One region of the Streptomyces sp. NPDC058279 genome, then DNA from elsewhere that is predicted to be linked to it. Evidence: predicted binding sites of a transcription regulator. Region 1 holds the regulator's gene; the other holds the start of a gene.

The links. The regulator HrcA, encoded in region 1, represses chaperone genes, less so after heat shock. The targets are predictions, from matches to a motif close to TTNGCACTCNGNNNNNCNGAGTGCNAA.
Region 2: the regulator HrcA is predicted to act here: its motif matches at 2,063-2,089, upstream of groL (chaperonin GroEL).

What each region holds. Positions count from the first base shown of each region.
Region 1 is NZ_JBHVYA010000002.1:492,081-506,597, reverse strand. It holds gene rpsT (30S ribosomal protein S20) at 1-80, opposite strand, end outside; gene lepA (translation elongation factor 4) at 279-2,144, shown strand; gene ACFVXJ_RS07095 (AMP-dependent synthetase/ligase) at 2,384-4,270, shown strand; gene hemW (radical SAM family heme chaperone HemW) at 4,303-5,535, shown strand; gene ACFVXJ_RS07085 (DUF3097 domain-containing protein) at 5,670-6,473, opposite strand; gene ACFVXJ_RS07080 (MBL fold metallo-hydrolase) at 6,502-7,227, opposite strand; gene hrcA (heat-inducible transcriptional repressor HrcA) at 7,394-8,410, shown strand; gene dnaJ (molecular chaperone DnaJ) at 8,411-9,550, shown strand; gene ACFVXJ_RS07065 (nitronate monooxygenase) at 9,753-10,844, shown strand; gene ACFVXJ_RS07060 (16S rRNA (uracil(1498)-N(3))-methyltransferase) at 10,841-11,587, shown strand; gene ACFVXJ_RS07055 (histidine triad nucleotide-binding protein) at 11,725-12,084, shown strand; gene ACFVXJ_RS07050 (ribonuclease Z) at 12,088-12,993, shown strand; gene ACFVXJ_RS07045 (PfkB family carbohydrate kinase) at 13,204-14,301, shown strand; gene ACFVXJ_RS07040 (PhoH family protein) at 14,454-14,517, shown strand, end outside.
Region 2 is NZ_JBHVYA010000010.1:113,026-129,703, reverse strand. It holds gene ACFVXJ_RS20555 (helix-turn-helix domain-containing protein) at 1-179, shown strand, start outside; gene groL (chaperonin GroEL) at 275-1,897, opposite strand; gene ACFVXJ_RS20545 (cold-shock protein) at 2,222-2,428, opposite strand; gene ACFVXJ_RS20540 (MoaD/ThiS family protein) at 2,827-3,105, opposite strand; gene thrC (threonine synthase) at 3,147-4,442, opposite strand; SAM riboswitch class I at 4,460-4,618, opposite strand; gene ACFVXJ_RS20530 (glucosyl-3-phosphoglycerate synthase) at 4,837-5,787, shown strand; gene ACFVXJ_RS20525 (trehalose-6-phosphate synthase) at 5,906-7,342, shown strand; gene otsB (trehalose-phosphatase) at 7,761-8,612, opposite strand; gene ACFVXJ_RS20515 (DUF3263 domain-containing protein) at 8,646-8,882, opposite strand; gene ACFVXJ_RS20510 (extracellular solute-binding protein) at 8,953-10,299, opposite strand; gene ACFVXJ_RS20505 (ROK family protein) at 10,473-11,405, shown strand; gene nagA (N-acetylglucosamine-6-phosphate deacetylase) at 11,405-12,568, shown strand; gene ACFVXJ_RS20495 (1-phosphofructokinase family hexose kinase) at 12,670-13,593, shown strand; gene ACFVXJ_RS20490 (CBM35 domain-containing protein) at 13,601-14,638, opposite strand; gene cdgB (diguanylate cyclase CdgB) at 14,707-16,428, opposite strand.

The DNA.
Region 1 (14,517 bases):
GAGGACTTGACGGCCTTGTTGCGCAGGCGCGCCTTCTCGTTCGTCTTGTTCCGCTTGATCTGGGACTTGATGTTCGCCACGAAAGAGCCTTTTCAGGTTCAGAGTTTGATCTTCGGATTGTGTCCCGGACGGTGAGAGGCCATACGAGACACAGCTGCCCAGGCTACCAGGCACGCTCCGGGCAGCCCAAACCGAGCGCACTGCGCCGGCCATGGGACCATGGGACTCTGCATATACGAGACCACGTTCCGACTGCGACCCGAGAATCAGGACACTGCGTGCCCGCGATCCCCAGCCACGTGCCCGAGCCGAGCCGTACCGACCCGGCGCTGATCCGCAATTTCTGCATCATCGCGCACATCGACCACGGCAAGTCGACCCTCGCCGACCGGATGCTCCAGCTGACCGGCGTCGTCGACCAGCGGCAGATGCGCGCCCAGTACCTCGACCGCATGGACATCGAGCGTGAGCGCGGCATCACGATCAAGTCGCAGGCGGTCCGCCTGCCCTGGGCGCCCACCGAGGGGCCGGGCAAGGGCAACACGCACATCCTGAACATGATCGACACGCCCGGCCACGTCGACTTCACGTACGAGGTCTCGCGCTCCCTCGCGGCCTGCGAGGGCACGATCCTCCTCGTCGACGCCGCCCAGGGCATCGAGGCGCAGACCCTCGCCAACCTGTACCTGGCGATGGAGAACGACCTCGCGATCGTCCCCGTCCTGAACAAGATCGACCTGCCGGCCGCGCAGCCGGAGAAGTTCGCCGAGGAGCTCGCGAACCTGGTCGGCTGCCGGCCCGAGGACGTGCTGCGCGTCTCCGCGAAGACCGGCATGGGCGTCGACGCGCTGCTCGACAAGGTCGTCGCCACCGTCCCGGCCCCGGTCGGCGTCAAGGACGCCCCCGCCCGCGCGATGATCTTCGACTCGGTCTACGACTCGTACCGCGGTGTCGTGACCTACGTCCGTGTCGTCGACGGCCAGCTCAACAAGCGTGAGCGCATCCGGATGATGTCCACCGGCGCCACGCACGAGCTGCTGGAGATCGGTGTCTCCTCCCCGGAGATGACCCCGGCCGACGGCATCGGCGTCGGTGAGGTGGGTTACATCATCACCGGCGTGAAGGACGTCCGTCAGTCCAAGGTCGGTGACACGATCACCAGCCTGCACAACGGCGCGACCGAGGCCCTCGGCGGCTACAAGGACCCGAGGCCGATGGTCTTCTCGGGCCTGTACCCGCTGGACGGCTCGGACTACCCGGACCTGCGCGAGGCCCTGGACAAGCTCCAGCTCAACGACGCCGCGCTCGTCTACGAGCCGGAGACCTCGGCGGCGCTCGGCTTCGGCTTCCGCGTCGGCTTCCTCGGCCTGCTGCACCTGGACGTGGTCCGCGAGCGGCTGGAGCGCGAATTCGGCCTCGACCTGATCGCGACCGCCCCCAACGTGGTCTACCGCGTGGTGCTGGAGGACGGCAAGGAAGTCACCGTCACCAACCCGAGCGAGTTCCCCGAGGGCAAGATCTCGGACGTGTTCGAGCCGGTCGTGCGGGCCACGATCCTCGCGCCCAGCGAGTTCATCGGCGCGATCATGGAGCTGTGCCAGACCCGCCGCGGCACCCTGCTCGGCATGGACTACCTCTCCGAGGACCGGGTCGAGATCCGCTACACGCTCCCCCTCGCGGAGATCGTGTTCGACTTCTTCGACCAGCTGAAGTCCAAGACGCGCGGTTACGCCTCCCTCGACTACGAGCCCACCGGCGAGCAGTCCTCCAGCCTGGTCAAGGTCGACATCCTGCTGCACGGCGACAAGGTCGACGCCTTCTCCGCCGTCTGCCACAAGGACGCCGCCTACGCCTACGGGGTGCGGCTCGTCGCCAAGCTGCGCGAGCTCATCCCGCGCCAGGCGTTCGAGGTGCCGATCCAGGCGGCCGTCGGCTCCCGCGTCATCGCCCGCGAGACCATCCGCGCCATCCGCAAGGACGTCCTCGCGAAGTGCTACGGCGGTGACATCTCCCGTAAGCGGAAGCTGCTGGAGAAGCAGAAGGAAGGCAAGAAGCGGATGAAGATGGTCGGCTCCGTGGAGGTCCCGCAGGAAGCCTTCATCGCCGTCCTCTCCAGCGACGAGTCCGCCGGCAAGAAGAAGTAGCCGGCCGGCGACACCGGTCATGACAAACGGGCCCACATGCGGACGCATGCGGGCCCGTTTCGTTATGAACCGGCCGCCCGCCGCCCCTTACGCGCGGGCCGGGCGGCCTTTAGTCTGATCACTGCTCGATGGTTACTCGCCAGTCACAAACTCGCCAACAGCACGTGCGCAGGTCCCCACCCCGCCAGCCCCAAGCGCCCCACGCCCACGCTGCCGCGTGGACCGGTCCGGAGGATGTCGTGAGCGACACACAGACCTTGATCGAGAACCGCCCGCCCACCGTGGCGGCCCTCTTCCTGGAGCGTGTCGCCGCCACGCCGGACGGGGAGGCGTACCGGTACCCGGTCCCCTCCGCCAACGGCGGGCCCGACGCGTGGAAGTCGCTGAGCTGGGGCCAGGCCGCCGAGCGGGTGTTCGCCATCGCCGCCGGCCTGGCCGACCTCGGCCTGGGCCCGGAGGACCGGGTCGCGCTCGCCTCGAACACCCGGGTCGAGTGGATCCTGGCCGACCTCGGCGTGATGTGCGCCGGCGCCGCGACCACCACCATCTACCCCAGCACCAACGCGGAGGAGTCGGCGTTCATCCTGGCCGACTCCGAGAGCCGGGTGCTGATCGCCGAGGACGCCAAGCAACTGGCGAAGGCCCGCGCCCACCGCGCCGACCTGCCCCGCCTCGCCCACGTCGTCGTCCTGGACGCCGAGGACGCCCTGGCCGCGGACGGGGACCCGGAGGGCTGGGTCCTCTCCCTCGACGCCCTGGAGGCGCGCGGCGCGGAGTACCTGGCCAAGCACCCCGAGGCGGTCAAGGAGCGGATCGCCTCGATCACCCCGGACCAGCTCGCCACGCTGATCTACACCTCCGGCACCACCGGTCGCCCCAAGGGCGTGCGGCTGCCCCACGACAACTGGTCCTACATGGCCAAGGCGACCGTGGCCACCGGCATGATCCACGCGGACGACGTCCAGTACCTGTGGCTGCCGCTGGCCCACGTCTTCGGCAAGGTGCTCACCTCCGGCCAGATCGAGGTCGGGCACGTCACCGCGGTCGACGGCCGCATCGACAAGATCATCGAAAACCTGCCGGTGGTGCAGCCGACCTACATGGCGGCCGTCCCGCGCATCTTCGAGAAGGTCTACAACGGCGCCGCCGGCAAGGCCCGGGCCGCGGGCGGGGCCAAGTACAAGATCTTCAAGTGGGCCGCCGAGGTGGCGCGCGAGTACGCGAGGACCCGGCAGGACAACTACCGGCGCACCGGAAGCACGAAGGTCCCCGCCGGACTCGCCGCCAAGCACAAGATCGCCGACGCGCTCGTCTACTCCAAGCTCCGCGAGGCGTTCGGCGGCAAGCTGCGCGCCGCCGTCTCCGGCTCCGCCGCCCTCGCACCCGAGATCGGCTACTTCTTCGCGGGCGCCGGCATCCACATCCTGGAGGGCTACGGACTCACCGAGTCCAGCGCCGCCTCCTTCGTCAACCCCGGCGAGGCGTACCGCACCGGCACCGTCGGCAAGCCGCTCCCCGGCACCGAGGTCCGCATCGCCGACGACGGCGAGATCCTGCTGCGCAGCCCCGGCATCATGGAGGGCTACCACCGGCTGCCCGACAAGACCGCCGAGGTGCTGGAGGCGGACGGCTGGCTGCACACGGGCGACATCGGCGAGCTCTCGCCCGACGGCTACCTGCGCATCACCGACCGCAAGAAGGACCTGATCAAGACCTCGGGCGGCAAGTACGTGGCCCCGGCGGAGGTCGAGGGCCAGTTCAAGGCGATCTGCCCGTACGTCTCCAGCATCGTCGTCCACGGCGCGGACCGGAACTTCTGCTCGGCGCTGATCGCACTCGACGGCCCGGCGATCCTGACCTGGGCGGCCGAGCACGGCCTGGAGGGCAAGACGTACGCCGAGGTCGCGGCGGCGCCCGAGACGAACCGGCTGATCGAGACGTACGTACAGACCCTCAACGAGGGCCTCCAGCGCTGGCAGACGATCAAGCAGTTCCGGCTGCTGCCGCGCGACCTGGACGTCGAGCACGGCGACCTCACTCCCAGCCTCAAGCTGAAGCGGCCCGTCGTCGAGCGCGAGTTCAAGCACCTCATCGACGAGATGTACGCCGGGGCCAACGAAGCGTAAACGACCATGGGGCAGTGCGGGACAATGGGCCCATGCCTTCCGCACTGCCCGACGGTGAACCCATGCCCGAAGACGGCTCCCTGCCGGCGCACGCCCTGGCGGGTGCCGAGGACCGACCGCTCGGGTTCTACCTGCACGTCCCGTACTGCGCCACGCGCTGCGGCTACTGCGACTTCAACACCTACACGGCGACCGAGCTGCGGGGCACCGGAGGCGTGCTCGCCTCCCGGGAGAACTACGCCGACACCCTGATCGACGAGGTCCGCCTCGCCCGCAAGGTGCTCGGGGACGACCCGAGGGCCGTGCGCACGGTGTTCGTGGGCGGCGGTACGCCGACGCTGCTGCCGGCCGCCGACCTCGTACGGATGCTCGCGGCGATCCGGGACGAGTTCGGCCTGGCCCCGGACGCCGAGATCACCACGGAGGCCAACCCGGAGTCGGTGAACCCGGAATACCTGGCCGAGCTGCGCGCGGGCGGGTTCAACCGGATCTCCTTCGGCATGCAGAGCGCCAAGCAGCACGTCCTGAAGGTGCTGGACCGTACGCACACCCCCGGGCGCCCGGAGGCGTGCGTGGCGGAGGCGCGGGCGGCGGGCTTCGAGCACGTGAACCTGGACCTGATCTACGGCACGCCGGGGGAGTCCGACGAGGACTGGCGGGCGTCGCTGACGGCCGCGCTGGGGGCCGGCCCGGACCACATCAGCGCCTACGCGCTGATCGTGGAGGAGGGCACGCAGCTCGCGCGGCGGATCCGGCGCGGCGAGGTCCCGATGACGGACGACGACGTGCACGCCGACCGGTACCTGATCGCCGACGCGGTCATGGCGGAGGCCGGGTACCACTGGTACGAGGTGTCGAACTGGGCCACGTCCGAGGCCGGGCGGTGCCTGCACAACGAGCTGTACTGGCGCGGCGCCGACTGGTGGGGCGCTGGGCCGGGGGCGCACTCGCACGTGGGCGGGGTGCGGTGGTGGAACGTGAAGCATCCGGGGGCGTACGCCGCCGCGCTGGCGGAGGGGCGGTCACCGGGGGCGGGGCGGGAGCTCCTGTCGGAGGAGGACCGGCGGGTGGAGCGGATCCTGCTGGAGCTGAGGCTGGTGGACGGCGTGCCGTTGTCGCTGCTCGCGGGAGCCGGTCTCGCGGCGTCGCGGCGGGCGGTGGCGGAGGGGCTGCTGGCGCCCGAGCCGTACGAGGCGGGGCAGGCCGTGTTGACGTTGCGGGGGCGGTTGCTGGCCGACGCGGTGGTCCGGGACCTGGTCGACTGAGGTCGGGCGGGGCGGGGCGGGGCGTTCGGCTGCGGCGCCGCGACGCTGCGCGGCCTCGGCTGCGCCGGGCTTTCGGGGCTCCGCCCCGGACCCCGCGCCTCAATCGCCGGCGAGGCTGGATTTGGCCCCGCTGATCAGGCGGGGGCCGTGACGTGGTCGATGAGGTGTTCCACCGCGCCGAGGAGGGTGGGGTCGAGGTCCTTGTAGGACGTCACGCGGGACAGGATGTGCTGCCAGGCCGCGCCGGTGTTCGGGGGCCAGCCCAGGGCCTGGCAGATGCCCGTCTTCCAGTCCTGGCCCGGGGGGATCACCGGCCAGGCCTGGATGCCCAGGGCAGACGGTTTCACCGCCTGCCAGACGTCCACGTACGGGTGGCCCACCACCAGGACGTGCGGGGACGTCACCGAGGCCGCGATGCGGGACTCCTTCGAGCCCGGCACCAGGTGGTCGACCAGCACGCCCAGCCGGGCGTCCGGCGCGGGGGCGAAGTCCGCCACGATCGCGGGGAGGTCGTCGATGCCCTCCAGGTACTCCACGACCACGCCCTCGATCCGCAGGTCGTCGCCCCAGACCCGCTCCACCAGCTCCGCGTCGTGGCGGCCCTCGACGTAGATCCGGCCCGCCCGCGCCACCCGCGCCCGCGCCCCGGGGACGGCCACCGAGCCCGACGCGGTACGGGCGGGCGCCGCCGCCGCGCGAGCCGGGCGGGTCAGGGTGACCACCGCGCCGTCCAGCAGGAACCCGCGGGGCTCCAGCGGGAAGGCACGGCGCTTGCCGAAGCGGTCCTCCAGGGTCACCGTGCCCGCCTCGCAGGCCACCACCGCGCCGCAGAAGTCGATGCCCGCCACCTCCACCACCAGCCCGGGGTCGGCCGGAACCTCCGGCACGGCCTTGGCGCGCTTCCACTGCGGGGTCAGATCGGGGGAGTACTCACGCATCCGGCCGACGGTACGAGAGAGCCCGCGCTCACGCGCCCGACACGCCGAACCGCCCCGCGAGTGTGGCGCGTTGCGCACGGACGAAGGCCGCGTCGACCACCGCTCCGTGACCCGGCACGTACAGCGCGTCGTCGCCGCCGAGCGCGAGCAGCCGGTCCAGCGCGGCCGGCCATCGCGCCGGGACCGCGTCCGGGCCCGCCTGCGGTGCGCCCGACTCCTCCACCAGGTCCCCGCAGAAGACGACCTCCTGCCCGCCCGGCACGAAGACCGCCAGATCGTGCCGGGTGTGGCCCGGCCCGACGTTCGCCAGCAGCACCTGCACCCCGCCCAGCTCCAGCGTCCACTCGCCCGACACCAGGTGCCGCGGCAGCGGCATCAGGTCCGCCGCCTCGGCGGCCTCCGCCGCCGCCAGTCCCTGCCGGACCGCGTCCTCCCGCAGGGCGTCCCGGTCCAGCGCGAGGTGCGCGTCCAGCCCGACCGCACCGTAGAACTCGGCCCCCGAGAAGGCGGAGCCCCCCAGTACATGATCGAAATGTCCGTGCGTGAATGCGATATGGGTCACGTGGCGACCGGTCAGTCGCTCCGCCTCCGCCCGGATGTCCGCGCCCTCGCGGACACAGGAGCCGGGGTCGATCAGAAGGACCGACTCGTCCCCCACCACCAGCCCCACCGTGCAGTCCCACACCGGCAGTCGGCGTCTTCCGGCCCGCCCGGTCAGCCGTTCCCAGCCCGCCTCTTCCCAACGCACGTCCATGCGGGGACGCTACCCTGGCGGGCCGCCCTTGCCTCCGGCGTACTACCCGGCCGTACACTGACCGGGGGATCTCTGGCACTCGGATGCACAGAGTGCCAACACGGCCCGCCCCGGGCCGGCCGGAAACGACCGCAGCGACGACCCACCGCACTGGAGGTGTGCACGAGTGCTCAGCGAACGCAGGCTCGAAGTGTTGCGCGCCATCGTCCAGGACTACGTGGGGACGGAGGAGCCGGTCGGATCCAAGGCGCTCACCGAACGCCACCGGCTCGGCGTCTCCCCGGCGACGGTCCGCAACGACATGGCCCTGCTGGAGGAGGAGGGGTACATCGCCCAGCCCCACACCAGCGCCGGGCGCATCCCCACCGACAAGGGCTACCGGCTCTTCGTGGACAAGCTGGCGGGGGTCAAGCCGCTGTCGACGCCCGAGCGCCGGGCCATCCAGAACTTCCTCGACGGCGCCGTCGACCTCGACGACGTCGTGGGGCGCACGGTGCGGTTGCTCGCGCAGCTCACCCGGCAGGTCGCCGTCGTCCAGTACCCGAGCCTGACCCGTTCCACCGTCCGGCACGTGGAGCTGCTGTCCCTGGCGCCCGCGCGGCTGATGCTCGTACTGATCACGGACACCGGACGGGTCGAACAGCGGCTCGTCGACTGCCAGACCCCCTTCGCGGAGACTTCGCTCGCCGACCTGCGGGCGCGCCTCAACAGCCGGGTCGTCGGCCGTCGCTTCACCGACGTGCCGCCGCTCGTGCAGGACCTTCCGGAGTCCTTCGAGGCCGAGGACCGGGCGACGGTCAAGGCCGTCCTCGCGACCCTGCGGGAAACGCTGGTGGAGGAGGCGGAGGAACGGCTGATGATCGGCGGTACCGCCAACCTCACGCGATTCGGACATGATTTCCCCCTGACGATCAGGCCGGTGCTGGAAGCGCTGGAGGAGCAGGTCGTGCTCCTCAAGCTGCTGGGCGAGGCCAGTGAGTCGGGGATGGCCGTGAAGATCGGGCATGAGAACGCCTACGAGGGGCTGAACTCCACGTCGGTCGTCTCGGTCGGTTACGGTTCGGGCGGCGAAGCAGTCGCCAAACTCGGCGTGGTCGGACCGACCCGCATGGACTACCCCGGAACGATGGGAGCGGTACGCGCAGTGGCACGTTACGTCGGACAGATCCTGGCGGAGTCGTAAGTGGCCACGGACTACTACGCCGTTCTCGGCGTGCGCCGCGACGCATCGCAGGACGAGATCAAGAAGGCATTCCGTCGCCTCGCGCGCGAACTCCACCCGGACGTGAATCCGGACCCGAAGACGCAGGAGCGCTTCAAGGAGATCAACGCGGCCTACGAGGTCCTCTCGGACCCGCAGAAGAAGCAGGTCTACGACCTCGGCGGCGACCCGCTGTCCTCCTCGGGCGGTGGCGGCGGCGCGGGCGGGTTCGGGGCGGGCGGCTTCGGCAACTTCTCCGACATCATGGACGCCTTCTTCGGCCAGGCGTCGCAGCGCGGACCGCGCTCGCGCACCCGCCGCGGCCAGGACGCCATGATCCGCCTCGACCTGGAGCTGGACGAGGCGGCCTTCGGGACGACCAAGGACATCCAGGTCGACACGGCCGTCGTCTGCACCACCTGCTCCGGTGAGGGCGCCGCCCCCGGCACCTCCGCGCAGACCTGTGACATGTGTCGCGGTCGCGGCGAGGTGTCGCAGGTCACCCGGTCGTTCCTGGGCCAGGTCATGACCTCGCGACCCTGCCCGCAGTGCCAGGGCTTCGGCACCGTCGTCCCGACCCCGTGCCCCGAGTGCGCGGGCGACGGCCGGGTCCGCTCCCGCCGCAGCCTCACCGTCAAGATCCCGGCCGGGGTCGAGAACGGCACCCGGATCCAACTGGCGGGCGAGGGCGAGGTCGGTCCCGGCGGCGGCCCCGCCGGCGACCTGTACGTGGAGATCCACGAGCTGGCGCACCCGACCTTCCAGCGGCGCGGGGACGACCTGCACTGCACGGTCACCATCCCCATGACGGCGGCGGCCCTGGGCACCAAGTGCCCGCTGGAGACGTTGGACGGCCTGGAGGAGATCGACATCCGGCCCGGCACCGGATCCGGCCAGGCGATCCCGCTGCACGGCCGCGGCGTCACGCACCTGCGCGGCGGCGGCCGGGGCGACCTGATCGTCCACGTCGAGGTCACCACCCCCGGCAAGCTGGACGCCCAGCAGGAGGACCTGCTGCGCCAGCTGGCGAAGCTGCGCGGCGAGGAGCGGCCGATGGGCCAGTTCGCGCCGGGCCAGCAGGGTCTGTTCAGCCGCCTGAAGGACGCGTTCAACGGCCGCTGACCGGCCCGCCGCACCGCCTGTGAGCCCGGCCCGGGGACTGCCCCGGACCGGGCTCGCGGCGTTCGTGGACATGGGCCCGTGGTGAGCCCGCCGCGGGCCCGCACGGGGCACGCGGCGGCGTCGGACCCGTGCCGGGAAGCGGACTATGCCAGGCGAATGCCGTGATTCGGCCCGGTGCGCGGGACGTGGCACGATGCAGGGCATGTCCACCGCGCCGAACGGTCTCTCCCCGTACCCGATCGTGCAGGCCCCCATGGCGGGCGGCGCCTCCTGCCCGCCGCTCGCCGCCGCCGTGTGCGAGGCGGGCGGACTCGGTTTCCTGGCCGGCGGCTACAAGACCGCCGACGGGATGTACCAGGAGATCAAACAGCTCCGCGCGCTCACCCGGCGGCCCTTCGGCGTCAACCTGTTCATGCCGCAGACCGGCTACGTCGACCCGGCGGCCGTCGAGACGTACCGGGGCCAACTCGCCGGGGAGGCGACCTGGTACGAGGTGTCCCTCGCGCCGGACGACATCGTCGGCACCTGCGACGACGGCTACGACGCCAAACTCGCCACCCTCCTGGAAGACCCCGTCCCGGTGGTGTCCTTCACCTTCGGTTGCCCCCCGGCCGGCGTCCTGACCAGGCTGCGCGAGGTCGGCACGTACACCGTCGTCACCGTGACCGCCGTCGAGGAGGCCCGTACCGCCCAGGCCGCGGGCGCCGACGCGGTCTGCGTCCAGGGCGTCGAGGCGGGCGGCCACCAGGGCACCCACCGGGACGACCCCGAGACCGACGGCACGGCCGGCGTCGGCCTGCTCGTGCTCGTCACGGCGGTACGGGAGGCGGTGGCCCTCCCGATCATCGCGGCGGGCGGGGTGATGCGCGGGGCGCAGATCGCGGCGCTGCTCGCCGCCGGCGCATCGGCCGCCCAGCTCGGCACGGCCTTCCTGCCCTGCCCCGAGTCGGGCGCCGACCCCCAGCACAAGCGGGCGCTCACGAACCCGCTGTTCCCGCACACGGAACTCACCCGGGCCTTCTCCGGCAGGCCCGCCCGGGGCCTGGTCAACCGCTTCATGCGCGAGCACGGCCCGTACGCCCCGGCCGCCTACCCGCAGGTCCACCACCTGACCGCGGGGCTGCGCAAGGCGGCGGCCGCCGCCGGGGACCCGCAGGGCATGGCGCTGTGGGCGGGACAGGGGCACCGGCTGGCGCGGGCGCTGCCGGCCGGGGAACTGGTGGAGGTGCTGGCGGCGGAACTCGTCGAGGCACAGAGTGCGTTGAAGGTCACGCAGATGAGGAGAGCGTCATGACGGCCCCGGTGTTCGTGGTCGAGGAGGTCCCCGCGGGGCCCGAGTTCGTGCTGGACGGCCCGGAGGGACGCCACGCGGTGTCCGTGAAAAGGCTGAACCCCGGCGAGGACGTGGTCCTCACCGACGGGCGCGGCCACTGGGCGGAGGGCGTCGTCAAGGCCGCCGAGGGCAAGGACCGCCTCGTCGTCATGGATCTGGAATCCACCCAGGAGGAACCGGAACCGGCCGTCCGGATCACCGTCGTACAGGCGCTCCCCAAGGGCGACCGGGGAGAACTCGCGGTCGAGACCATGACCGAGACCGGGGTCGACGCGATCGTGCCCTGGCAGGCGTCCCGGTGCATCACCCAGTGGCGCGGCGAGCGGGGCGCCAAATCCCTCGCCAAGTGGCGGGCCACCGCGCGGGAGGCGGGCAAGCAGTCCCGCCGGGTGCGCTTCCCGGAGGTCGCCGAGGCCCTGTCCACGAAGCAGGTGGCGGCGCTGCTCGCCGAGGCCGATCTGGCCGTGGTCCTGCACGAGGACCGCGACACCCCCTCGGGCGCCCTGGCGACCGCCGAGTTGCCCACCGCCGGCTCCGTCGTCCTGGTGGTCGGACCGGAGGGCGGGGTCTCACCGGAGGAGCTCGCCGTCTTCGCGGCGGCCGGCGCCCACCCGTACCGGCTCGGCCCCTCGGTGCTGCGGACCTCCACCGCCGGTACGGCCGCGACGGCCGTGCTGCTGGCCCGGACGGGCCGCTGGTCCTGACGGCCGGCGCGGCGGCGGGGAGGGTTCGAGCCGGCCACGAGCCGGGAGATCACCGCGCCGGTTACGATGCCCCGGTCGACTCGACGTCCTGATCGACTCGACGTCCTGATCCGACGCACGGCACGAGAGGCGCAGCAATGGCCGGGGAACCGCAGGCGGACTGCCTGTTCTGCAAGATCGTGGAGGGGAAGATCCCGGCGACGATCGTCAGCGAGTCCGAGACGACCGTCGCCTTCCGCGACATCAACCCGCAGGCGCCCACCCACGTCCTTGTCATTCCCAAGGCGCACTACCCCGACGCCGCGTCCCTCGCCGCCGCCGAGCCGACGATCGCCGCCGACGTGCTCCGCGAGGCCGGGCGGATCGCCGCCGACGAGGAGATCGCCGACCACGGCTACCGGATCGTGTTCAACACCGGAGCCGGCGCCGGCCAGACCGTCTGGCACGCCCACGCGCACGTCCTCGGGGGTCGCGGCCTCCAATGGCCCCCCGGATAAGCCGTGTCCGTACGCGAGTTCGTGGTCCTGGGGACCGCCAGCCAGGTCCCCACCCGGGCCCGTAACCACAACGGCTACCTGCTGCGCTGGGACGGCGAGGGCATCCTCTTCGACCCGGGCGAGGGCACCCAGCGCCAGATGCTGCGCGCGGGGGTCGCCGCGCACGACATCGACCGGATCTGCGTCACCCACTTCCACGGTGACCACAGCCTCGGCCTCGCCGGGGTGATCCAGCGGATCAACCTCGACCAGGTCCCGCACCCCGTCACCGCGCACTACCCGGCCTCGGGGCAGAAGTTCTTCGACCGGCTCCGTTACGCCACCGCCTACCGGGAGACGGTGCGGCTGCGCGAGGAGCCGGTGGCCGAGGACGGGACGCTGGCGCGCGGGGCCTCGTACACGCTGGAGGCCCGGCGCCTCTCGCACCCCGTGGAGTCCTTCGGCTACCGGATCACCGAGCCGGACGGGCGCCGGATGGTGCCGGAGCTGCTGGCGCGGCACGGGATCAAGGGGCCGGACGTGGGCCGGCTCCGGCGCGAGGGCGTCCTGGGCGGGGTGACCTTGGACGAGGTCAGCGAGCACCGACCGGGGCAGCGGTTCGCCTTCGTGATGGACACCCGGCTGTGCGAGGGCGTGGACGCGCTCGCCGAGGGCTGCGACATGCTGGTGATCGAGTCGACGTTCCTCGACGAGGACGTGGCGCTGGCCACCGACCACGGCCACCTCACCGCCGGACAGGCGGCCCGGGCGGCCCGGGACGCGGGGGTCCGGCACCTGGTGCTGACGCACTTCTCGCAGCGCTACGCCGACCCCGCCGAGTTCGAGCGGCAGGCGCGGGCGGCCGGCTTCGAGGGTGAACTGACGATCGCCGCCGACCTGGTACGGGTTCCCCTGCCGAAGCGGACGTAGACCGGCGGCCGGACCGGGAGTGCCGGACCGGGCCTGGCGGGCGATCGGGGCGGTCGGGGCATCGGATCCGACCGGATCCGAGCGCTCATATGGTGATGTGGGTCACACTGGGTTCCGGTTCGTCCGTGCTCGGCACGGTGCCCGCCGCGGGCCCGGGCTCGGCGGCGAACCGCCCACCCCTGGGCCGCACACACGAAACGGGAGGACATCGTGACCACTCGGGAAAGCCGCACCAGCCCCGAGGCGAGACTGGACCCGCTCGGGCCGGTGCGCGATCCCCATGAACCCGGCTGCGACGTCTTCCTCACCGGCACCGTCTTCCTCGACATCATCTTCACGGGCCTGGACTCGGCCCCCGTCCGCGGTACGGAGTCGTGGGCGCGCGGCATGGGCTCCAGCCCCGGTGGAGTCGCCAACATGGCCGCCGCGCTGGCCCGCCTCGGCCTGCGCACCTCCCTGGCCGCGGCCTTCGGGGACGACCACTACGGCGAGTACTGCTGGGACGCGCTGGAACAGGGCGAGGGCATCGACCTGTCGATGTCCCGCAAGATCCCCGGCTGGCACAGCCCCGTCACCGTCTCCATGGCGTACGAGGGCGAGCGCACGATGGTCTCCCACGGGCACGAGCCGCCCCTCCCGGCGGGCCCCGGCCGATTCCCGCGGTGCCCGCCGCGCGCCCGGGCGGCCGTGGCCTCGCTCGGCCCGGGCGCCGGCGAGGAGTGGATCGCGCGGGCGGCCCGCCAGGGCTCCCGGGTCTTCGCCGACGTGGGCTGGGACGAGAGCGGCCGGTGGGACCTGGGGGCGCTGGCGGACCTGGAGCACTGCGAGGCGTTCCTGCCGAACGCGGGCGAGGCCATGCGGTACACCCGGACCGACTGCCCCCGCGCGGCGGCCCGCGCGCTGGCGGAGAGGGTGCCGGTGGCGGTGGTGACCATGGGCGCCGACGGCTCCTGCGCGGTGGACGGGCGCACCGGCGAGACGGCGGAGGTCCCCGGGATCACGGTGGACGCCCTGGACCCGACCGGGGCGGGCGACGTGTTCGTGGCGGGCTTCGTCACGGGCACCCTGGCGGGATGGCCGCTCGCGGACCGGCTGGCCTTCGCAGGACTCACGGCGGCCCTGTCGGTGCAGGAGTTCGGCGGCTCCCTGTCGGCCCCCGGCTGGCCCGAGGTCTCCCACTGGTGGCGCGCCGCCCCGGAGGACCTGCGGGACCGGTACGCCTTCCTGGACGCGCTGGTCCCCCCGGGCGCGCCGCCGGGTCCCCGCCGCCGGGCCGTCCCCACGATCGGCTTCCGGCCGTCCGTGTAGGGCGGTGACGGAAGACATATCGGGCGCCCGGGGCCGGCCCCCGGGAAAAGCCCTCGGGGATGGCGCCGGGGAGTCGTACCCTTGGTAGTCCGGAGGTCGACGATCGGCGCGACCCCTCAGTGGGAGGTATGCGCAGGCCACAGTGCCGGCCCATGACTCAGACACCGACAGCCCGTAACCCGGCGCCGGGGCAGGCGCGAGCCCACTTCACCGTTC
Region 2 (16,678 bases), on a different contig from region 1:
CGCAGTTGGCCGAGCGGGCCGGTCTGACGCAGGCGAAGATCTCCCGGGTGGAGGGCGCCGACGCGGTGCCCACGTTGCCCTTGCTGCTGCGCCTCGCGCGGGCCCTGGACGCCTCGCTGAACATCGCCCTCGGCGAGGACCAGGAAGAGGTCAGGTTCGTCGCGCGGCCGGCCGCTTGAGCGGCGCGCCGCGCAAACGCCCGAGGGCGGCACCCCCGGTGGGGGTGCCGCCCTCGAACGTGAAGCGTGATGAACAGCCGATCAGCCGGGGCCGATCAGAAGTCCATGTCACCGCCCGGCATGCCGCCCGGCGCACCGGCGCCGGCCTTCTCGGGCTTGTCGGCGATGACGGCCTCGGTGGTCAGGAACAGCGCGGCGATCGACGCGGCGTTCTGCAGCGCGGAGCGCGTGACCTTCGCCGGGTCGATGATGCCCTCGGCGATCATGTCGACGTACTCGCCGGTCGCGGCGTTCAGGCCGTGGCCGATCGGGAGGTTGCGCACCTTCTCGACGACGACGCCACCCTCCAGGCCACCGTTGACGGCGATCTGCTTGAGCGGGGCCTCCAGGGCGAGCTTCACGGCGTTGGCGCCGGTCGCCTCGTCACCGGTGAGCTCCAGCTTCTCGAAGACCGAGGATGCCTGGAGCAGGGCCACGCCACCACCGGCGACGATGCCCTCTTCGACGGCCGCCTTCGCGTTGCGAACGGCGTCCTCGATGCGGTGCTTGCGCTCCTTGAGCTCGACCTCGGTCGCGGCACCGGCCTTGATGACGGCCACGCCGCCGGCCAGCTTCGCGAGGCGCTCCTGGAGCTTCTCGCGGTCGTAGTCCGAGTCGGAGTTCTCGATCTCGGCGCGGATCTGGTTGACGCGGCCCTGGACCTGGTCGCTGTCACCGGAGCCGTCGACGATGGTCGTCTCGTCCTTGGTGATGACGACCTTGCGGGCGCGGCCGAGCAGGTCGAGACCGGCGTTCTCGAGCTTGAGGCCGACCTCCTCGGAGATGACGGTGCCGCCCGTGAGGATGGCGATGTCACCGAGCATGGCCTTGCGGCGGTCGCCGAAGCCCGGGGCCTTGACGGCGACGGACTTGAAGGTGCCGCGGATCTTGTTGACGACCAGGGTCGACAGGGCCTCGCCCTCGACGTCCTCGGCGATGATCAGCAGCGGCTTGCCGGACTGCATGACCTTCTCCAGGAGCGGCAGCAGGTCCTTGACCGAGCCGATCTTGGAGTTGACGATCAGGATGTACGGGTCGTCGAGCGACGCCTCCATACGCTCCATGTCGGTGGCGAAGTACGCCGAGATGTAGCCCTTGTCGAAGCGCATACCCTCGGTGAGCTCAAGCTCCAGACCGAAGGTCTGGGACTCCTCGACGGTGATGACGCCTTCCTTGCCGACCTTGTCCATGGCCTCGGCGATGAGCTCGCCGATCTGGGTGTCGGCGGCGGAGATGGAGGCCGTCGAAGCGATCTGCTCCTTGGTCTCGACATCCTTGGCCTGCGCGAGCAGGGCGGCGGAGACGGCCTCGACGGCCTTCTCGATACCACGCTTGAGGGCCATCGGGTTGGCGCCGGCGGCCACGTTGCGCAGGCCCTCGCGGACCAGCGCCTGGGCCAGCACGGTGGCGGTGGTCGTACCGTCGCCCGCGACGTCGTCCGTCTTCTTGGCGACTTCCTTGACCAGCTCGGCGCCGATCTTCTCGTACGGGTCCTCGAGCTCGATCTCCTTGGCGATGGAGACACCATCGTTGGTGATCGTGGGGGCGCCCCACTTCTTCTCAAGGACGACGTTGCGACCCTTGGGGCCAAGGGTGACCTTGACGGCGTCGGCGAGCTGGTTCATGCCACGCTCGAGACCGCGCCGGGCCTCCTCGTTGAACGAAATGATCTTGGCCATCTGAAGTGGTCCTCCAGGACTGGGGTGGATTGCTCCTGGACCGCGCCCGCGCCCGCGACGGACGGCCTGCGAGCCCGACGGTTCCTTCCCGCCGGACCCTCGGGCCTCACCGACCCGGTCCTCGTTTCAGTAGCACTCTCGACTGGAGAGTGCTAACGCCAATGATTAGCACTCGACCCCGTCGAGTGCAAGCGGCTTCGGGCAACGCCGGGCGAAGTCCCCGGTCGGGGACGCACGAGGGGCCCACATCCCGTGTCCGGGATGTGGGCCCCTCGTGCGTGTGTGGTCCTGAGACCTGTTGCGTCGGTGGTCGATCGCGCCGGGTCAGCCGAGTGCGAGCTTGACCATGTCCGCCTGAGGACCCTTCTGGCCCTGCGAGATCTCGAACTCGACCCGCTGACCCTCTTCAAGGGTGCGGTACCCGTCCATCTGGATGGCGCTGTAGTGGACGAACACATCCGCACCACCGTCGACCGCGATGAAGCCGTAGCCCTTCTCCGCGTTGAACCACTTGACGGTGCCCTGAGCCATGCCTAACTCCCCTATTACTGGCCCTTGCGCAGGACCGCACTTCGCGGACCCGGGTCAGAACTTGCGCCGGAACGCCTCGACCGCGGCTGAATGTATCCGCACCGGTGCTGTCTGCAACAGGTCATTCCGACGAGAATTCCGGACAAGAAGGAATGGGGAAATCAAGCGAAATTTAGGCATATTCCCGGGCAACTCGGGCCCGACATCCGGCACCAAAGGCCCATACCAGGCTCGCATGTTGACTCAATGTCAACCATCCGGTGGCCCGCTCATATGCGGCGGGCAAGAACAGCGGAGGGGACTTCCCCAACCCTACCGCGCCCAATCAACCAGAATTGCCCCCTCCGCTTTTAGCGGAGGGGGCAATTCTGTGACGTCTGGTATCGCCGGTCCGGTGGTCAGCAGCCGCCCGCCACGGCGGGGATGATCGAGACTCCCGCGCCGTCCGGCGTCGCCGTCTGCAGGCCGCCCTCGAAGCGCACGTCGTCGTCGTTGACGTAGACGTTCACGAAGCGGCGCAGCTTGCCCTGGTCGTCCAGGACGCGGGCGGAGATGCCCGGGTGGTTCTTCTCCAGGGACTCGATGACCTCGGAGAGGGTCGTGCCCTCGGCGGGGACCTCGGCCTGGCCGCCGGTGTAGGTGCGCAGGATGGTGGGGATGCGGACGTTGACGCTCATGGCGCTACTGCCTTTCCGGGAACAGGGGGGTGGGTCGGGCCTCAGGCCAGGCCGGCGGCGCGGAACGCGTCCAGGCTGGGGCGGATGGTGGCGGTCTGGCCGCTGTCCGAGGCCACCGCCTCCAGGGTCTTGAGGCCGTCACCGGTGTTGAGGACGACCGTGGTCAGCGAGGGGTCGAGCTGCCCGTTCTCGATGAGCTTCTTCGTCACGCCGACGGTCACACCGCCGGCGGTCTCGGCGAAGATGCCCTCGGCCCGCGCGAGGATCTTGATGGCCTCGACGACCTGCTCGTCGTTGACGTCCTCGACGTAACCGCCGGTGCGGCGCGCGATGTCCAGGACGTACGGGCCGTCCGCCGGGTTGCCGATCGCCAGCGACTTGGCGATCGTGTTCGGCTTCTGCGGGCGCACCACGTCGTGACCGGCCTTGAAGGCGGTCGACACGGGCGAGCAGCCCTCGGCCTGCGCGCCGAAGATCTTGTACGGCTTGTCCTCGACCAGGCCGAGCTTGATCAGCTCCTGGAGCCCCTTGTCGATCTTCGTCAGCTGCGAGCCGGACGCGATGGGGATCACGATCTGGTCCGGCAGCCGCCAGCCGAGCTGCTCGCAGATCTCGTACGCGAGCGTCTTGGAACCCTCGCCGTAGTACGGACGCAGGTTGACGTTGACGAAGCCCCAGCCCTCGCCCAGCGGGTCGCCGATGAGCTCGGAGCAGAAGCGGTTGACGTCGTCGTAGTTGCCCTCGATGCCGACGAGGTCGCCACCGTAGACACCGGCCATCACGACCTTGCCCTGCTCCAGGTCGTGCGGGATGAACACGCAGGACCGGAAGCCGGCGCGGGCGGCCGCGGCGCCGACGGCGCCGGCCAGGTTGCCCGTGGAGGAGCAGGAGAGGGTGGTGTAGCCGAAGGCGCGGGCGGCCTCGACGGCGATGGCCACGACACGGTCCTTGAAGGAGTGCGTCGGGTTGCCGGAGTCGTCCTTGACGTAGAGCTTGCCGGTGACGCCGAGCTCCTTGGCCAGGTTGGCCGCGTCCACGAGCTTCGTGAAGCCCGGGTTCAGGTTCGGCTTGGCGGCCACGTCCGCGGGGACGGGCAGCAGCGGGGCGTACCGCCAGATGTTGTCGGGACCGGCCTCGATCGCGGCGCGCAGGGCCTCGGGGTCACCGGCGGGCAGGTCGTAGGCGACTTCCAGCGGTCCGAAACACTCGACGCAGGCGAAGATCGGGCCGAGCTCGAAGCGGGTACCGCACTCACGACACGAAAGGCCGGTGGCGGGTCCGAGATCGACAGAGGTGCCGGTGGATTCGGCAGAGGTGGCGACAGTCTGTGCAGCCATGATGGCGAGGCCCTTTCTCCTCATCTTCCCCATGGCGCACTTCGCCATGAGACGGAATTGGCACCTTCCCTAGCCGGGGACCTCGCTGACGTCGCCGTGATGAGCGATCGCGAGAACCGACTGGAGGGTTGCCGGGGCTTCAACGGGCCGTGTCCCTCTGCCCCTCTGGATGAGCGGTATGGCACCGGGCCGCGCGCTCTATGGCGCGTCCGGGCGTTTGTGCACGAGGACCCCGGCATGCCGTGGTCCTTCGCGTTGTTCAAGACTGTAACCGAAGGCCCGGGTGGTTGAGACAGCTGTCCGAACGGCGAGATGGATCACATTTCGCCCGAAAACCGCCTGCCGATCCACCCGCCCGATCACCGTCCCGTCACCGATCCCCTGGAGTCCCCAAGTGCTGGAAGAGGTGGAGCGCTGGCTGGCCGACCGCTCCTGGTCCGCCGCCGACCGACCGCTCGACCAGCTGCTCGACCGCAAGCGCGCGTCGGGAGCGACGGTCAGCGTGGTGCTGCCCGCGCTCGACGAGGAGGCCACGGTCGGCGCGATCGTCGAGGTGATCCGCCGCGATCTGATCGAGGGGCTGCCGGTCCCCTTGGTGGACGAGCTGGTCGTGGTCGATTCCGGGTCGGGCGACCGTACGGCCGAGGTCGCCGCGAAGGCCGGCGCGCGGGTGGTGCACCGCGACGAGATCCTGCCGCGGCTCCCGGCGGTGCCCGGCAAGGGCGAGGTGCTGTGGCGCTCGCTGCTCGCGACCACCGGCGACATCGTCTGCTTCGTGGACGCCGACCTGCGGGACTTCTCCTCCGTCTTCGTGTCCGGCATCCTCGGGCCGCTGCTGACCGAGCCGGACGTGCACTTCGTCAAGGCGATGTACGACCGGCCGCTCGGCGACGCGCCCGGACAGGGCGGCCGCGTCACCGAGCTGGTGGCCCGGCCCCTGCTGAACCTGCACTGGCCACAGCTGGCCGGCTTCGTCCAGCCGCTGGGCGGCGAGTACGCCGTACGGCGCTCCCTGCTGGAACGTCTCCCCTTCCCGGTCGGCTACGGCGTGGAGCTGGGGCTGCTGGTCGACGCGCTGCACACGGTCGGACTGGACGCGCTGGCGCAGGTCGACGTCGGCGTACGGCTGCACCGCCACCAGGACGGGCAGGCGCTCGGCCGGATGGCCGCGGCGATCTACCGCACGGCGCAGCTGCGGCTCTCGCGCGGGCACCTGGTCCGCCCCGCGCTGACCCAGTTCGAGCGGGGCCCGGAGGGCTTCGTGCCGCGCACGCACGCCGTGGACACCGAGGAACGGCCGCCGATGCTGGAGGTCGAGGAGTACGCGGTCCGTCGCGTGGCCTGACGCGGCGTCGCGGGGCGCGGCGGGACGCGGCGCGGCGGGACGCGGCGCGGCTCGGCGTGTGACGCGCAGTGGCGTGGCGACGGGTTTGAGGCGCCTGCGCCGGGGTTAGGTTCGCGGCATGGCTTCCCAGGTACTCGTCGCCGCGAACCGCGGCCCCCTCTCGTACGCCCACGCCCCCGACGGCACCCTCGGCGCCCGGCGCGGCGGGGGCGGTCTGGTCTCCGGACTCTCCGCGGCGCTCGCGGAGCAGCCGGACGCGGTGTGGATCTGCGCGGCGCTGTCGGAGGGCGACCGGGAAGCGGTGCGGCGCGGGGTCTCGGAACCCGGCGTCCGGATGCTGGACATCGATCCCGCCGTGTACGACGCCGCGTACAACGGCATCGCGAACTCGGTGCTGTGGTTCACCCACCACCACCTGTACGACATCCCGCGCGAGCCGGTCTTCGACGCGGAGTTCCGGCGGCGCTGGGACGCGTACGTCCTCTACAACCGGGCCTTCGCGGACGCGCTGGCGGCGGAGGCCGACGAGGGCGCGGCCGTGCTGGTGCAGGACTACCAATTGGCGCTGGTGCCGGGCATGCTGCGCGTGCTGCGGCCCGACCTGAGGATCGCGCACTTCACGCACACCCCGTGGGCCTCGCCGGACGTGCTGCGGATGCTGCCGCGGTACGTGGTGGAGGAGCTGACCTGGGGGATGCTCGGGGCGGACCTGCTGGGCTTCCACACCGGGGAATGGGCGCGGGCGTTCCTGTCGGCGATGCCGTTCGACGGGGCGGAGGGCAGCGCGGAGGAGGTCCGGGAGGGGACCGTGGAGCACCGGCGGGAGTCGGTGTGGGCACGACGCACGACCGAGGTGCGCGCGTTCCCGCTGGGCGTGGACGGCGACGACCTGCGGGCGCTGGCGCACCGGCCGGAGGTCGACGACAAGCTGGCGGGGCTGCGGGCGGAGGTCGGGGACCTCAAGACGATCGTCCGGGTGGACCGGACGGAGCTGTCCAAGAACATCCTGCGCGGCCTGCTGGCGTACCGGGAGCTGCTGACGACGTACCCGCAGTGGCGCGAGCGGGTGGTGCACATGGCCTCGGCGTACCCCTCGCGGCAGGACCTGGCGGTGTACCGGGAGTACACGGCGGCGGTGCGGGACCTGGCGGCGGAGATCAACGCGGAGCTGGGGACGGCGGACTGGCAGCCGGTGCTGGTGTCGGTGGAGGACGACTTCGCGCGGTCGCTGGCGGCGTACCGGATGGCGGACGTGGCGCTGGTGAACCCGGTGCGGGACGGCATGAACCTGGTGGCGAAGGAGATCCCGGTGGTGTCGGAGGCGGGGTGCGCGCTGGTGCTGTCGACGGGGGCGGGGGCGTACGAGGAGCTCCGCTCGGACGCGCTGACGGTGAACCCGTACGACGTCTCGGAGACGGCGGCGGCGTTGCACGCGGCGCTGTCGATGCCGGAGGCGGAGCGGGCGGAACGCACGAAGCGCCTGGCCGCGGCGGCCACGTCGCTGCCGCCGACGGCCTGGTTCACGGCCCAGCTCTCGGCCCTCCGCGAGGCCTGACGCCGCCCTTCCCCGGGCGGGGCCGCGCTCCTGACCATGCCCTTGCCCGGGCGGGGCCCTTGACCGTGCCCGGACCCGGGCCGGGCCTGATCGTCTGCGGCGCCGCCGCGCAAGCGCCCCCGGGCTCCGCCCGGGTCTGGCGGGGCTCCGCCCCGCACCCCGCGCCTCAAACGCCGGCGAGGCTGAAAATGCAACCCCGACGCTCGCTTCCCAGGCGGAGCCGGGCCTCTCGGCCCCGGCCGGCGTTGCTTTCAGCCCCGCCGGCGTTTGAGGCGCGGGTCTGGGCAGGGCCCAGGGAACGGTGGAAGGGCGGGTAGGGGACGGCTCCGCGCAGCGGCACCCCGGGACCCCGCCCGGCGGGACGGCTCCGCGCAGCGGCACCTCGGCACCCCGCCCGGGCAGCCCCGCAGGGCCCCGCTCAGCCCCGCAGGGCCACCGCCAAGGCCGCCAGGAACGCCGCGACCTCCGCCGGCCCCGGCAGGACCAGGTCCGCCCGGGAGGCCAGCTCCGGGACCTCCGAGGAGCTGCACACCAGCAGCCCCGGCACCCCCTCCGCCCGCCGCTTCTCGACGGCGGCGTACGCCGCGAGGTCCCCCAGGTCGTCCCCCGCGTACAGCACCGCCTCCGCGCCGACCTCCTCCAGGTACTCCGTCAGGGCGACGCCCTTGTCCATCCCCGGCGGCCGCAGCTCCAGCACGGCCCGCCCCGGCTCCACCATCAGCCCGTGCCGCGCCGCCAGCTCCGCCAGCGGCTCCCGCAGGGCTTCGAAGGCCGCCTCCGGGTCCTCGGCGCGCCGGGTGTGGACGGCCAGCGCCCGGCCCTTCTCCTCGATCCAGGTCCCGCGCCAGGCCCCGATCGACTCCAGGAACCCCGGCAGCTCGGCCCGTACGGCCGCCACCCCCGGGTGCTCGGCGGGCGCGTGGACGAGCCCGCTGACGGCGTCCCACCGCTCGGCCCCGTAGTGCCCGAGGACGACGAGGTGTTCCAGGCCGGGAACCTCCGCGAAGCCCCCCTTGCGGACGGCGACCCCGGCCGGCCGGCCGGTGACGACGGCCACGGCCAGCACCTGCGGCGCGAGCGCGGCCAGCGCCGGTACGGCGTCCGGGTGGGCGCGCGCCTGGTCGGGGTCGGGAACGATGTCGGCGAGGGTGCCGTCGAAGTCGAGGGCTACGACGGATCGGCGCGGCGCGCGGAGGAGGGCTTCGAGTCCCTCCCGTCCGGCGGCGGTGGCGGGCACGGGCATCGGCGTTTCGTGCGCATGGCTCCCCATGGGGAAGACCCTAACGGTCCAGTCGTACGACTGCTATCGCCGGGCCCGCTGTGCCGCGCGGATGCGCCGGAGCCGGTTGACCGTGCCCGGCGCGTGCTCCAGTGCCCGCGGGTCGTCCATCAGGGCGTTGAGCAGCTGGTAGTAGCGGACCGGGGTCATCCCCAGCCCTTCGCGGATGGCCCGTTCCTTGGCTCCGGGCCCCGACCAGGTGCGTCCCTCGTACGCGAGCACGGCGGCCTCGGTGGCCGTCAAGCGCCCGTCGTCCGTCATACCGCCAGATTAACGCCGCCCACCGACACGCCCGCGGGCGGACCGGCGGCGAACCGGGGGCCCGGCCCGCTCAGCGGTTGCCGTCCGCCTTGCGCGCCGCGTCGGCGATGTCCCCGAGCACCTTCTCCGGCTGACCGCCCGGTTGGACCACCTTGCCGATGTTCTGCTTGACGTCCTCGCTCACCCCGGCCCACGACTTCTTGCCGACGGGGTACAGCCGCGCGGTCGGCAGCGCCGTCAGGAAGGTCTTGAGCTGCGGCGCGGAGCCGCCGCCGCCGGCCGCCGCCGCCTCCATGGCCCGGTAGCCGCTGGTGGTCACGGGCAGCAGGTCGTACTTGTTGGTGAAGGCCGTCACGTTCTTCGCCTCGTAGAGGTAGTCGAGGAACTTGCCCGTCTGCGCCTTGTGGCCGTTCTTGAAGGCCATGACCCAGTCGGCGACGCCCATCGTCGGGTGGTCGGTGCCGTCGGCCGTCGGCATGGGCACCATGCCGAACTTGATCCCCTTCTCGCCGGCCTGCTTGAGCAGCGTCGGGTGGCCGTTGAGCATGCCGACCTCGCCGCGCGCGAAGGCGTCGAAGGCGGCCTGGCGGTCGAGCTTGCCGGGCTCCACGGGGCCGGTGAGGCCTTGGCCGACCATCCTGTCGCGCAGGAACTCGAAGGTCTTGACGTTCTCGGGCGAGTCGATCTCGTAGCTGTCCTCGTTGTCGGTGTAGCCGCCACCGCCCGACAGCATCCACATCATCGACTCGGCCTGGGCCTCTTCGCGGCCGAGCGGCAGCGCGAAGGGGGTCGGGACGCCGGCGGCCTTGAGCTTCTTGGCGGCCGCCTCCAGGTCCGCCCAACTCTTGGGCTGCCAGCCGGCCTTGCCGTCCTTGGGTATGACGCCGGCGTCGCTGAGCAGCTTCTCGTTGTAGAAGAGCAGCCGGGTGCTGGCCACGAAGGGCATGCCGTACTGGGTGTGCTTGACCTTGCCGGCGTCGGCGAGCGGGCCGAGGAAGTCGGCCTCGGTCTGCACGGAGAGCAGTTCCTCGGCGGAGTAGAGCTTCCCGGCTTCCGCGTAGTCGGCGTAGGCGCCGATCTGCGCGATGTCGGGGGCCTTGTGGGCCTTGACCATCTCGGCGACCTTGGCGTCGACCTCGGTCCAGGAGTAGACGCTGACCTCGACGTTGATCCCGGGGTGGGTCTTCTCGAAGGAGTCCCCGAGCTGTTTCCAGTAGGCGGCGGAGGAGTTCTGCGGATTGTCGCCGTAGTCGGCCGCCACGACCCGGAGGGTCACCTCGTTGTTCCCGGTGAGGCCGAGGGCTCCGCAGCCCGTCAGCGTCACGGCGGTCAGGCAGAGCGCGGCCCCGGTCGCGGCCAGGCTCAGGTAACGGCCCTTCACAGTTCTGATCCACCCCTTGTCGTACCTACTATTCATCGTAAGGTCTACACCACTTTCCGGCTGCTTCACATCCGGAACGCGCCGCTCGCCCGGACCGTGTCCGGACCGTTGCCGGAGCGCGCCCCCGGATTTGTATGGCGGCTCAACATTCCCCCCAATGGACTAGACCTTTGCCTCCCCAGCACGCGAGACTGTCCTCTGTGAAACCCGTGAAACACGTCATCGCCCTCGATGTGGGCGGCACCGGGATGAAGGCCGCCCTCATCGCCGAGGACGGCACCCTGCTGCACGAGGCGCGCCGCGCCACCGGCCGCGAGCGGGGCCCCGGGGCCGTCGTCGAGACGATCCTCGACTTCGCCGCCGACCTCCTCGCCCACGGCCGCGCACACCTCGGCCGGGCCGCCTCGGCCGCCGGTGTCGCGGTGCCGGGCATCGTCGACGCCGAACGCGGGACCGCCGTCTACGCGGCGAACCTGGGCTGGCGCGACGTACCGATGCGGGACCTGCTCGGCGCCCGCCTCGGCGGCATCCCGGTGGCCCTCGGGCACGACGTGCGCACGGGCGGCCTCGCCGAAGGCCGCATCGGCGCGGGACGCGGTGCCGACCGGTTCCTGTTCGTTCCGCTCGGCACCGGCATCGCCGGCGCCATCGGCCTGGCCGGCCGCATCGAGGCCGGCGCCCACGGCTACGCGGGCGAGATCGGCCACATCGTGGTCCGCCCCGGCGGACCGGCCTGCGGCTGCGGCCAACACGGCTGCCTGGAGACCCTCGCCTCCGCCTCCGCCGTCAGCCGCGCCTGGGCCGCCGCCTCCGGCGACCCCGACGCGGACGCCGCGCACTGCGCCAAGGCCGTCGAGTCCGGCGACACCCGCGCCCGGGAGGTGTGGCTCACCGCCATCGGCGCCCTCGCCGACGGGCTGGTCACCGCGATCACCCTGCTGGACCCGCGCACGGTGATCATCGGTGGCGGCCTCGCGGAGGCGGGGGAAACCTTGTTCACACCACTTCGGACGGCCGTGGAGGAACGCGTGACGTTCCAGCGACTGCCCGAGATCGTTCCGGCCGCCCTCGGGGACACCGCCGGATGCCTGGGCGCAGGGCTGCTCGCCTGGGACCTACTCGCCACGGAGGTACCTGCCTGATGGCCGCAAGCACACAGAGCACTGTTCTGTCCGGTGCCAAGGTGGTGCTGCCCACCGGGACCGTGGCGGGCGGCCGGGTCATCGTCGACGGCGAGCGGATCGCCGGCAGCGCCTCCCCCGACACCCCGGTCACCGACCTGGCCGGGCACTGGATCGTCCCCGGCTTCGTGGACATGCACAACCACGGCGGCGGCGGCGCCTCGTTCACCTCCGGCACCGCCGAGGAGGTCCTCAAGGGCGTACGCACCCACCGCGAGCACGGCACCACCACCCTCGTCGCCTCCACCGTCACCGGCGAACTCGACGAACTCGCCCGCCGCGCCGGGCTGCTGGCCGAACTGACCCAGCAGGGCGAGATCGCGGGCATCCACTTCGAGGGACCCTTCATCAACGCCTGCCGCAAGGGCGCCCACAAGGCGGAACTGCTGCGCGACCCCGACCCGGCCGAGGTCCGCAAACTGGTCGACGCCGCGCACGGCGCCGCCCGGATGGTCACCCTCGCCACCGAGCTCCCCGGCGGCCTGGACTCCGTACGCCTGCTGGCCGAGCACGGGGTCATCGCCGCGATCGGCCACACCGACGCCACCTACGACCAGACCCGCCGCGCCATCGACGCGGGCGCCACCGTCGCCACCCACCTCTACAACGCGATGCCCCGCCTCGAACACCGCGCCCCCGGCCCGATCGCCGCGCTCCTGGAGGACGAACGGGTCACCGTCGAGCTGATCAACGACGGCACGCACCTGCACCCGGCGATGCTGGAACTGGCCTTCCACCACGCGGGCGCCCACCGCGTCGCGCTGATCACCGACGCGATGGACGCGGCCGGCTTCGGCGACGGCACCTACCACCTCGGGCCGCTGGAGGTCGAGGTCAAGGACGGCGTCGCCCGCCTCGTGGAAGGCGGCTCCATCGCCGGCTCCACGCTGACCCTGGACACCGCCTTCAAGCGCGCGGTGACCGTCGACAAGCTGCCCGTCGAGTCGGTGGTCCAGGCGATCTCCGCCAATCCGGCCAAACTGATCGGCCTGTACGACCGGGTCGGCTCGCTGGAGCCCGGCAAGTACGCCGACCTCGTGGTCCTGGACGCCGAGTTCGCGCTGCGGGGCGTCATGCGGCGCGGCGAATGGATCGTCAACCCCGGTGGCGGCCCCGGCCGCTGAGCGGCCGATCGGCCGGCGGGCAACGGGCCGTCGCCCGCCGGACTGGGCGGACGGCCCGCGGTTTGGCATGATCCCGGCACACACCAAGACCGGGGCTGACCATGATCCTCACCGTGACCCTCAACACCGCGCTCGACGTCACCTACCGGGTGCCGCGACTGCTCCCGCACACCTCGCACCGGGTCACCGGCGCGACCGAACGCCCCGGCGGCAAGGGCGTCAACGTCGCCCGGGTACTCGCCGCCCTCGGCCACAAGGTCACGGCGACCGGCTTCGCGGGCGGCGCGGTGGGCGCGGTCGTACGGGAACTGTTGGCCGCCGACGCCGGCGTGACGGACGCCCTGCTGCCCTGCGCCGGCGCGACCCGGCGCACGCTCGCGGTGGTCGACGAAGCCTCCGGCGACACCACGCAGTTCAACGAACCGGGCCCGCAGATCACTCCCGCGGAATGGGCGCGCTTCCAGTCCCGCTACGAGGAACTCCTGGACGGGGCCCGCGCGGTCGCCCTCTGCGGCAGCCTGCCGCCGGGCGTACCGGTGGGCGCGTACGCCGTGCTCGTCCGCACCGCCCGCGCGGCCGGGGTCCCCGTACTCCTCGACACCAGCGGCGAGGCGCTGCGCCGCGGTGTCGCCGCCCGCCCCGAGATGATCAAACCGAACGCGGCCGAGCTGGCCGAACTGACCGGCTCCCGCGACCCGCTGCCCGCCACCCGCGACGCCCGCCGGCGCGGCGCCCACGCGGTGGTCACCTCCCTCGGCCCGGCGGGGCTGCTCGCCGCCACCGCCGACGGCACCTGGCAGGCCGCGCCGCCCCGCCCGCTGGCCGGCAACCCCACCGGCGCCGGCGACTCCGCCGTCGCGGGCCTGCTCTCGGCACTCACCGAGGGCCTGGACTGGCCCGCCCGCCTGACCCGCGCCGTCGCCCTCTCGGCGGCCACCGTCCATGCCCCGGCGGCGGGAGAGTTCGACCCCCGCACCTACGAACAGGTACGGGGGTCGGTGACGGTCACGCACGCTCAGGCGTGAGGAGCCGCTACGGCGGCTTCTGGAGCCAGAGCTGGTCGATGATGATCTCGCACTGGTTGCCCGTCTCGCACGACATCTTGATGGTGTTCGGACCCTTCTTCAGGTCCACCAGCGAGTACGTGTACGTCCACTTGTCCCACTCGCCCGGCTTGGCCTTGGCGAAGTTCTTCATGTTTATCGGCCGGCTCTGCTTCTCGCCGTTGACGGTGAGCGTGGTGTTCGCGTCATTGCCGGGAACGGAGTAACTGATGTAGGCCGCGTACGTGTCCGCCTTGGCCACGTCCAGGGTCCAGGTCAGCGCCGCGCCGGGCTGGTTGAAGTTGCCGACGTACTGGCCGCCCGTGCTCTTCGCACCGGGCACCGTGCTCGTCAGCGCCGCGCCGCCCGTCAGGGTCATGCCCGCACCCGAGGCGTCCGCCTTGGGCAGCGGGCCCTCCGACGGCTGCGGGGAACCGCTCGCCTTCGGACTCCCGGAGTTCTGCGGGGCGGCCGACTGCTGGTTCTGGCCGTTCGCCTGGTTCTTGTCCTTGTCCTTGCCCTTGTCGCCGAAGGCCAGGGCCGCGCCGATGCCGATCGCCACGGCGGCGACCACCGCGACCGCCGCGATGAGCAGCCCGCGCCGACTCGACCCGCCGCCACCGCCGCGCCCGCCGTGACCACCGTGGCCGTCGTCGCCGGGGAGCGGCTGGGACTGCGTCTGCTGCTGCGGAACGCCGTAGCCACCGGCCTGGAGCGCCTCGGGAGCCTGGTACTGGGCCTGGTAGCCCTGCGGGCCCGGCTGCGCCGGCCCCTGCTGGTACGGGACGGCACCGCGCTGGCCGCGCCGGTCGCCGACCGTGCGCACCTGGTTGTACGAGGTACGGGGGACACCGGGCTGCGCTCCGCCCTGCCCCCCGGCCGCGGGCCCGGGGTATCCGTACCCGCCGGGGGAACCGGGCGGGGTGGCACCGGCGGCCTGGCCGTCCGCGTAGAGGTAGCCGAACGGATCTTCGTCCTCGGGCTGGTTCGCCCCGCCGTGCGGACCGCTGTTCGCGGGCGTCGTCATCGCAGGTCACTCCTTTCGACCCACGGGAGCCTACCCCGAACACGTGCGCCCACGGGCGGCCGATCGGCTCAGCCGGCCCGGCGGTGGGCCTTGGAGCGAGACCTCTTCTCGATGTACATCCGCTGGTCGGCGGAGCGCAGCACCTCGTCCGCGGACATGCCGCAGCTGGCCCAACCGATGCCGAAACTCGCCCCGACGCGGACCGCGCGGCCGTCCACCCGGATCGGCGGGATGATCGCGTTCCGCAGCCGGACGGCCAGGTCGGCGGCGTCGGCCGCGCCCAGCCCGTCGGCGAGGACGACGAACTCGTCACCGCCGAGCCGGGCGACCGTGTCACCGTCGCGCACGCCCGTCGTCAGCCGCCGGGCGACCTCGATCAGCACCGCGTCGCCCGTGTGGTGACCGAACCGGTCGTTGATCGACTTGAAGCCGTCGAGGTCGCAGAAGAGCACCGCGAGCCCCTTCGTCCCGTCGTCGATGTCGGTGGCGGGTGCGACGGTGTGCACATGGTGGTCGTACGGGCCCACCTCCCCCGGTCCCGTCCCCGGTCCCGCGCCCGCGACCGGCCCCACTTGCTGCCCCACGCCCCCTTCGAAGGGGGCGCCGCCGTACCCGTCGGGGGGAAAGCCGTGCTCGGCGGCACCACCTCCCGCCTCCGGACGCCCCTCGAAGGCCGCGTCCAGCGCCTCCACGGCCGTCGCCCGCACCGACTGTGGCCGGCGGCACAGCCGCGCCCCGAGCCGCGAGCGCAGCTCGGCGCTGTTGGGCAGGCCGGTCAGCGCGTCGTGGCTGGCCCGGTGCGCGAGCTGGAGCTCGTGCCGCTTGCGCTCCTCGATGTCCTCGACGTGGGTGAGCAGGAACCGCGGCCCGTCGGCGGCGTCCGCGACCACGGAGTTGCGCAGCGAGACCCACACGTACGTCCCGTCGCGCCGGCCCAGCCGCAGCTCGGCCCGGCCGCCCTCGGCCGAGGTGCGCAGCAGCGTGCCGATGTCCTCGGGGTGGACCAGGTCGGAGAAGGAGTACCGGCGCAGTACGGAGGCCGGCCGGCCCAGCAGCCGGCACAGCGCGTCGTTGGTCCGCAGCAGCCGGCCGTGCTGGTCACCGCCCATCTCGGCGATGGCCATACCGCTGGGCGCGTACTCGAAAGCCTGACGGAACGACTCCTCGCTGGCGCGCAACGCCTGTTGCTCCCGCTCCAGCCGGACCAGGGCCCGTTGCATGTTGGCGCGCAGCCGCGCGTTACTGATCGCAATCGCCGCCTGGAAGGCGTACATCTGGAGCGCCTCGCGCCCCCACGCGCCCGGCCGGCGGCCGTTGCGCGGTCTGTCCACCGAAATGACACCCAGAAGTTCCCCGCCGGACGCATACATGGGGGCGTAGAGCCGGTCTTCGGGATGCCACTCGTCCGCGAAGCGGGGATCGGGACCCTCGGTGTGCCACTGGGGCACGTCGTCCTCCAGCAGGACCCAGCCCTCGGTGTGCGGGATGAAGCGGAGGCCGTCCCAGTTCTCACCCATCGTCAGCCGCCGTTCCCAGGACAGGCGGGAGCCGACGCGGCCGGTGATCAGGGCCTCGGCGGCCGGGTCACCTGCGAAGGCGGCCACGACCAGATCCCCGTCAGGGCGTACGAGGTTGACGCAGGCGAGTTCGTAACCGAGGCCCGCGACGATGCCGTCCACGACGGTCTGCAGAGTGTCCGCCAGGCTACGGGCCGTATTGAGGTCGGCCACCACCCGGTGCAGCTGCCGCAGGGTCGCAAGACGGACGTACGGCTCCGACTCGGTCTCCATTGTTCGCTCTCCCCGAGACCTCGACAGCAACTCCAGGTGTGTCATCGGCGGTTCGTTGCGGTGTCCCGTCCACTGAATCACAGTGAGCTGTGCGGCAGGTACACAGGGTCAACAAATCTTGCCGTCTGTGACTCAAGTCACATGAGATGAAGAACGTGTCCTGAAAAGGCACGAGAGCCTCCGCCACCACTGGGAGCGCTCCCTCCCCTTTCCGCGGGCAAACGATACGCGCGGTCCTAGGACCGGGGGC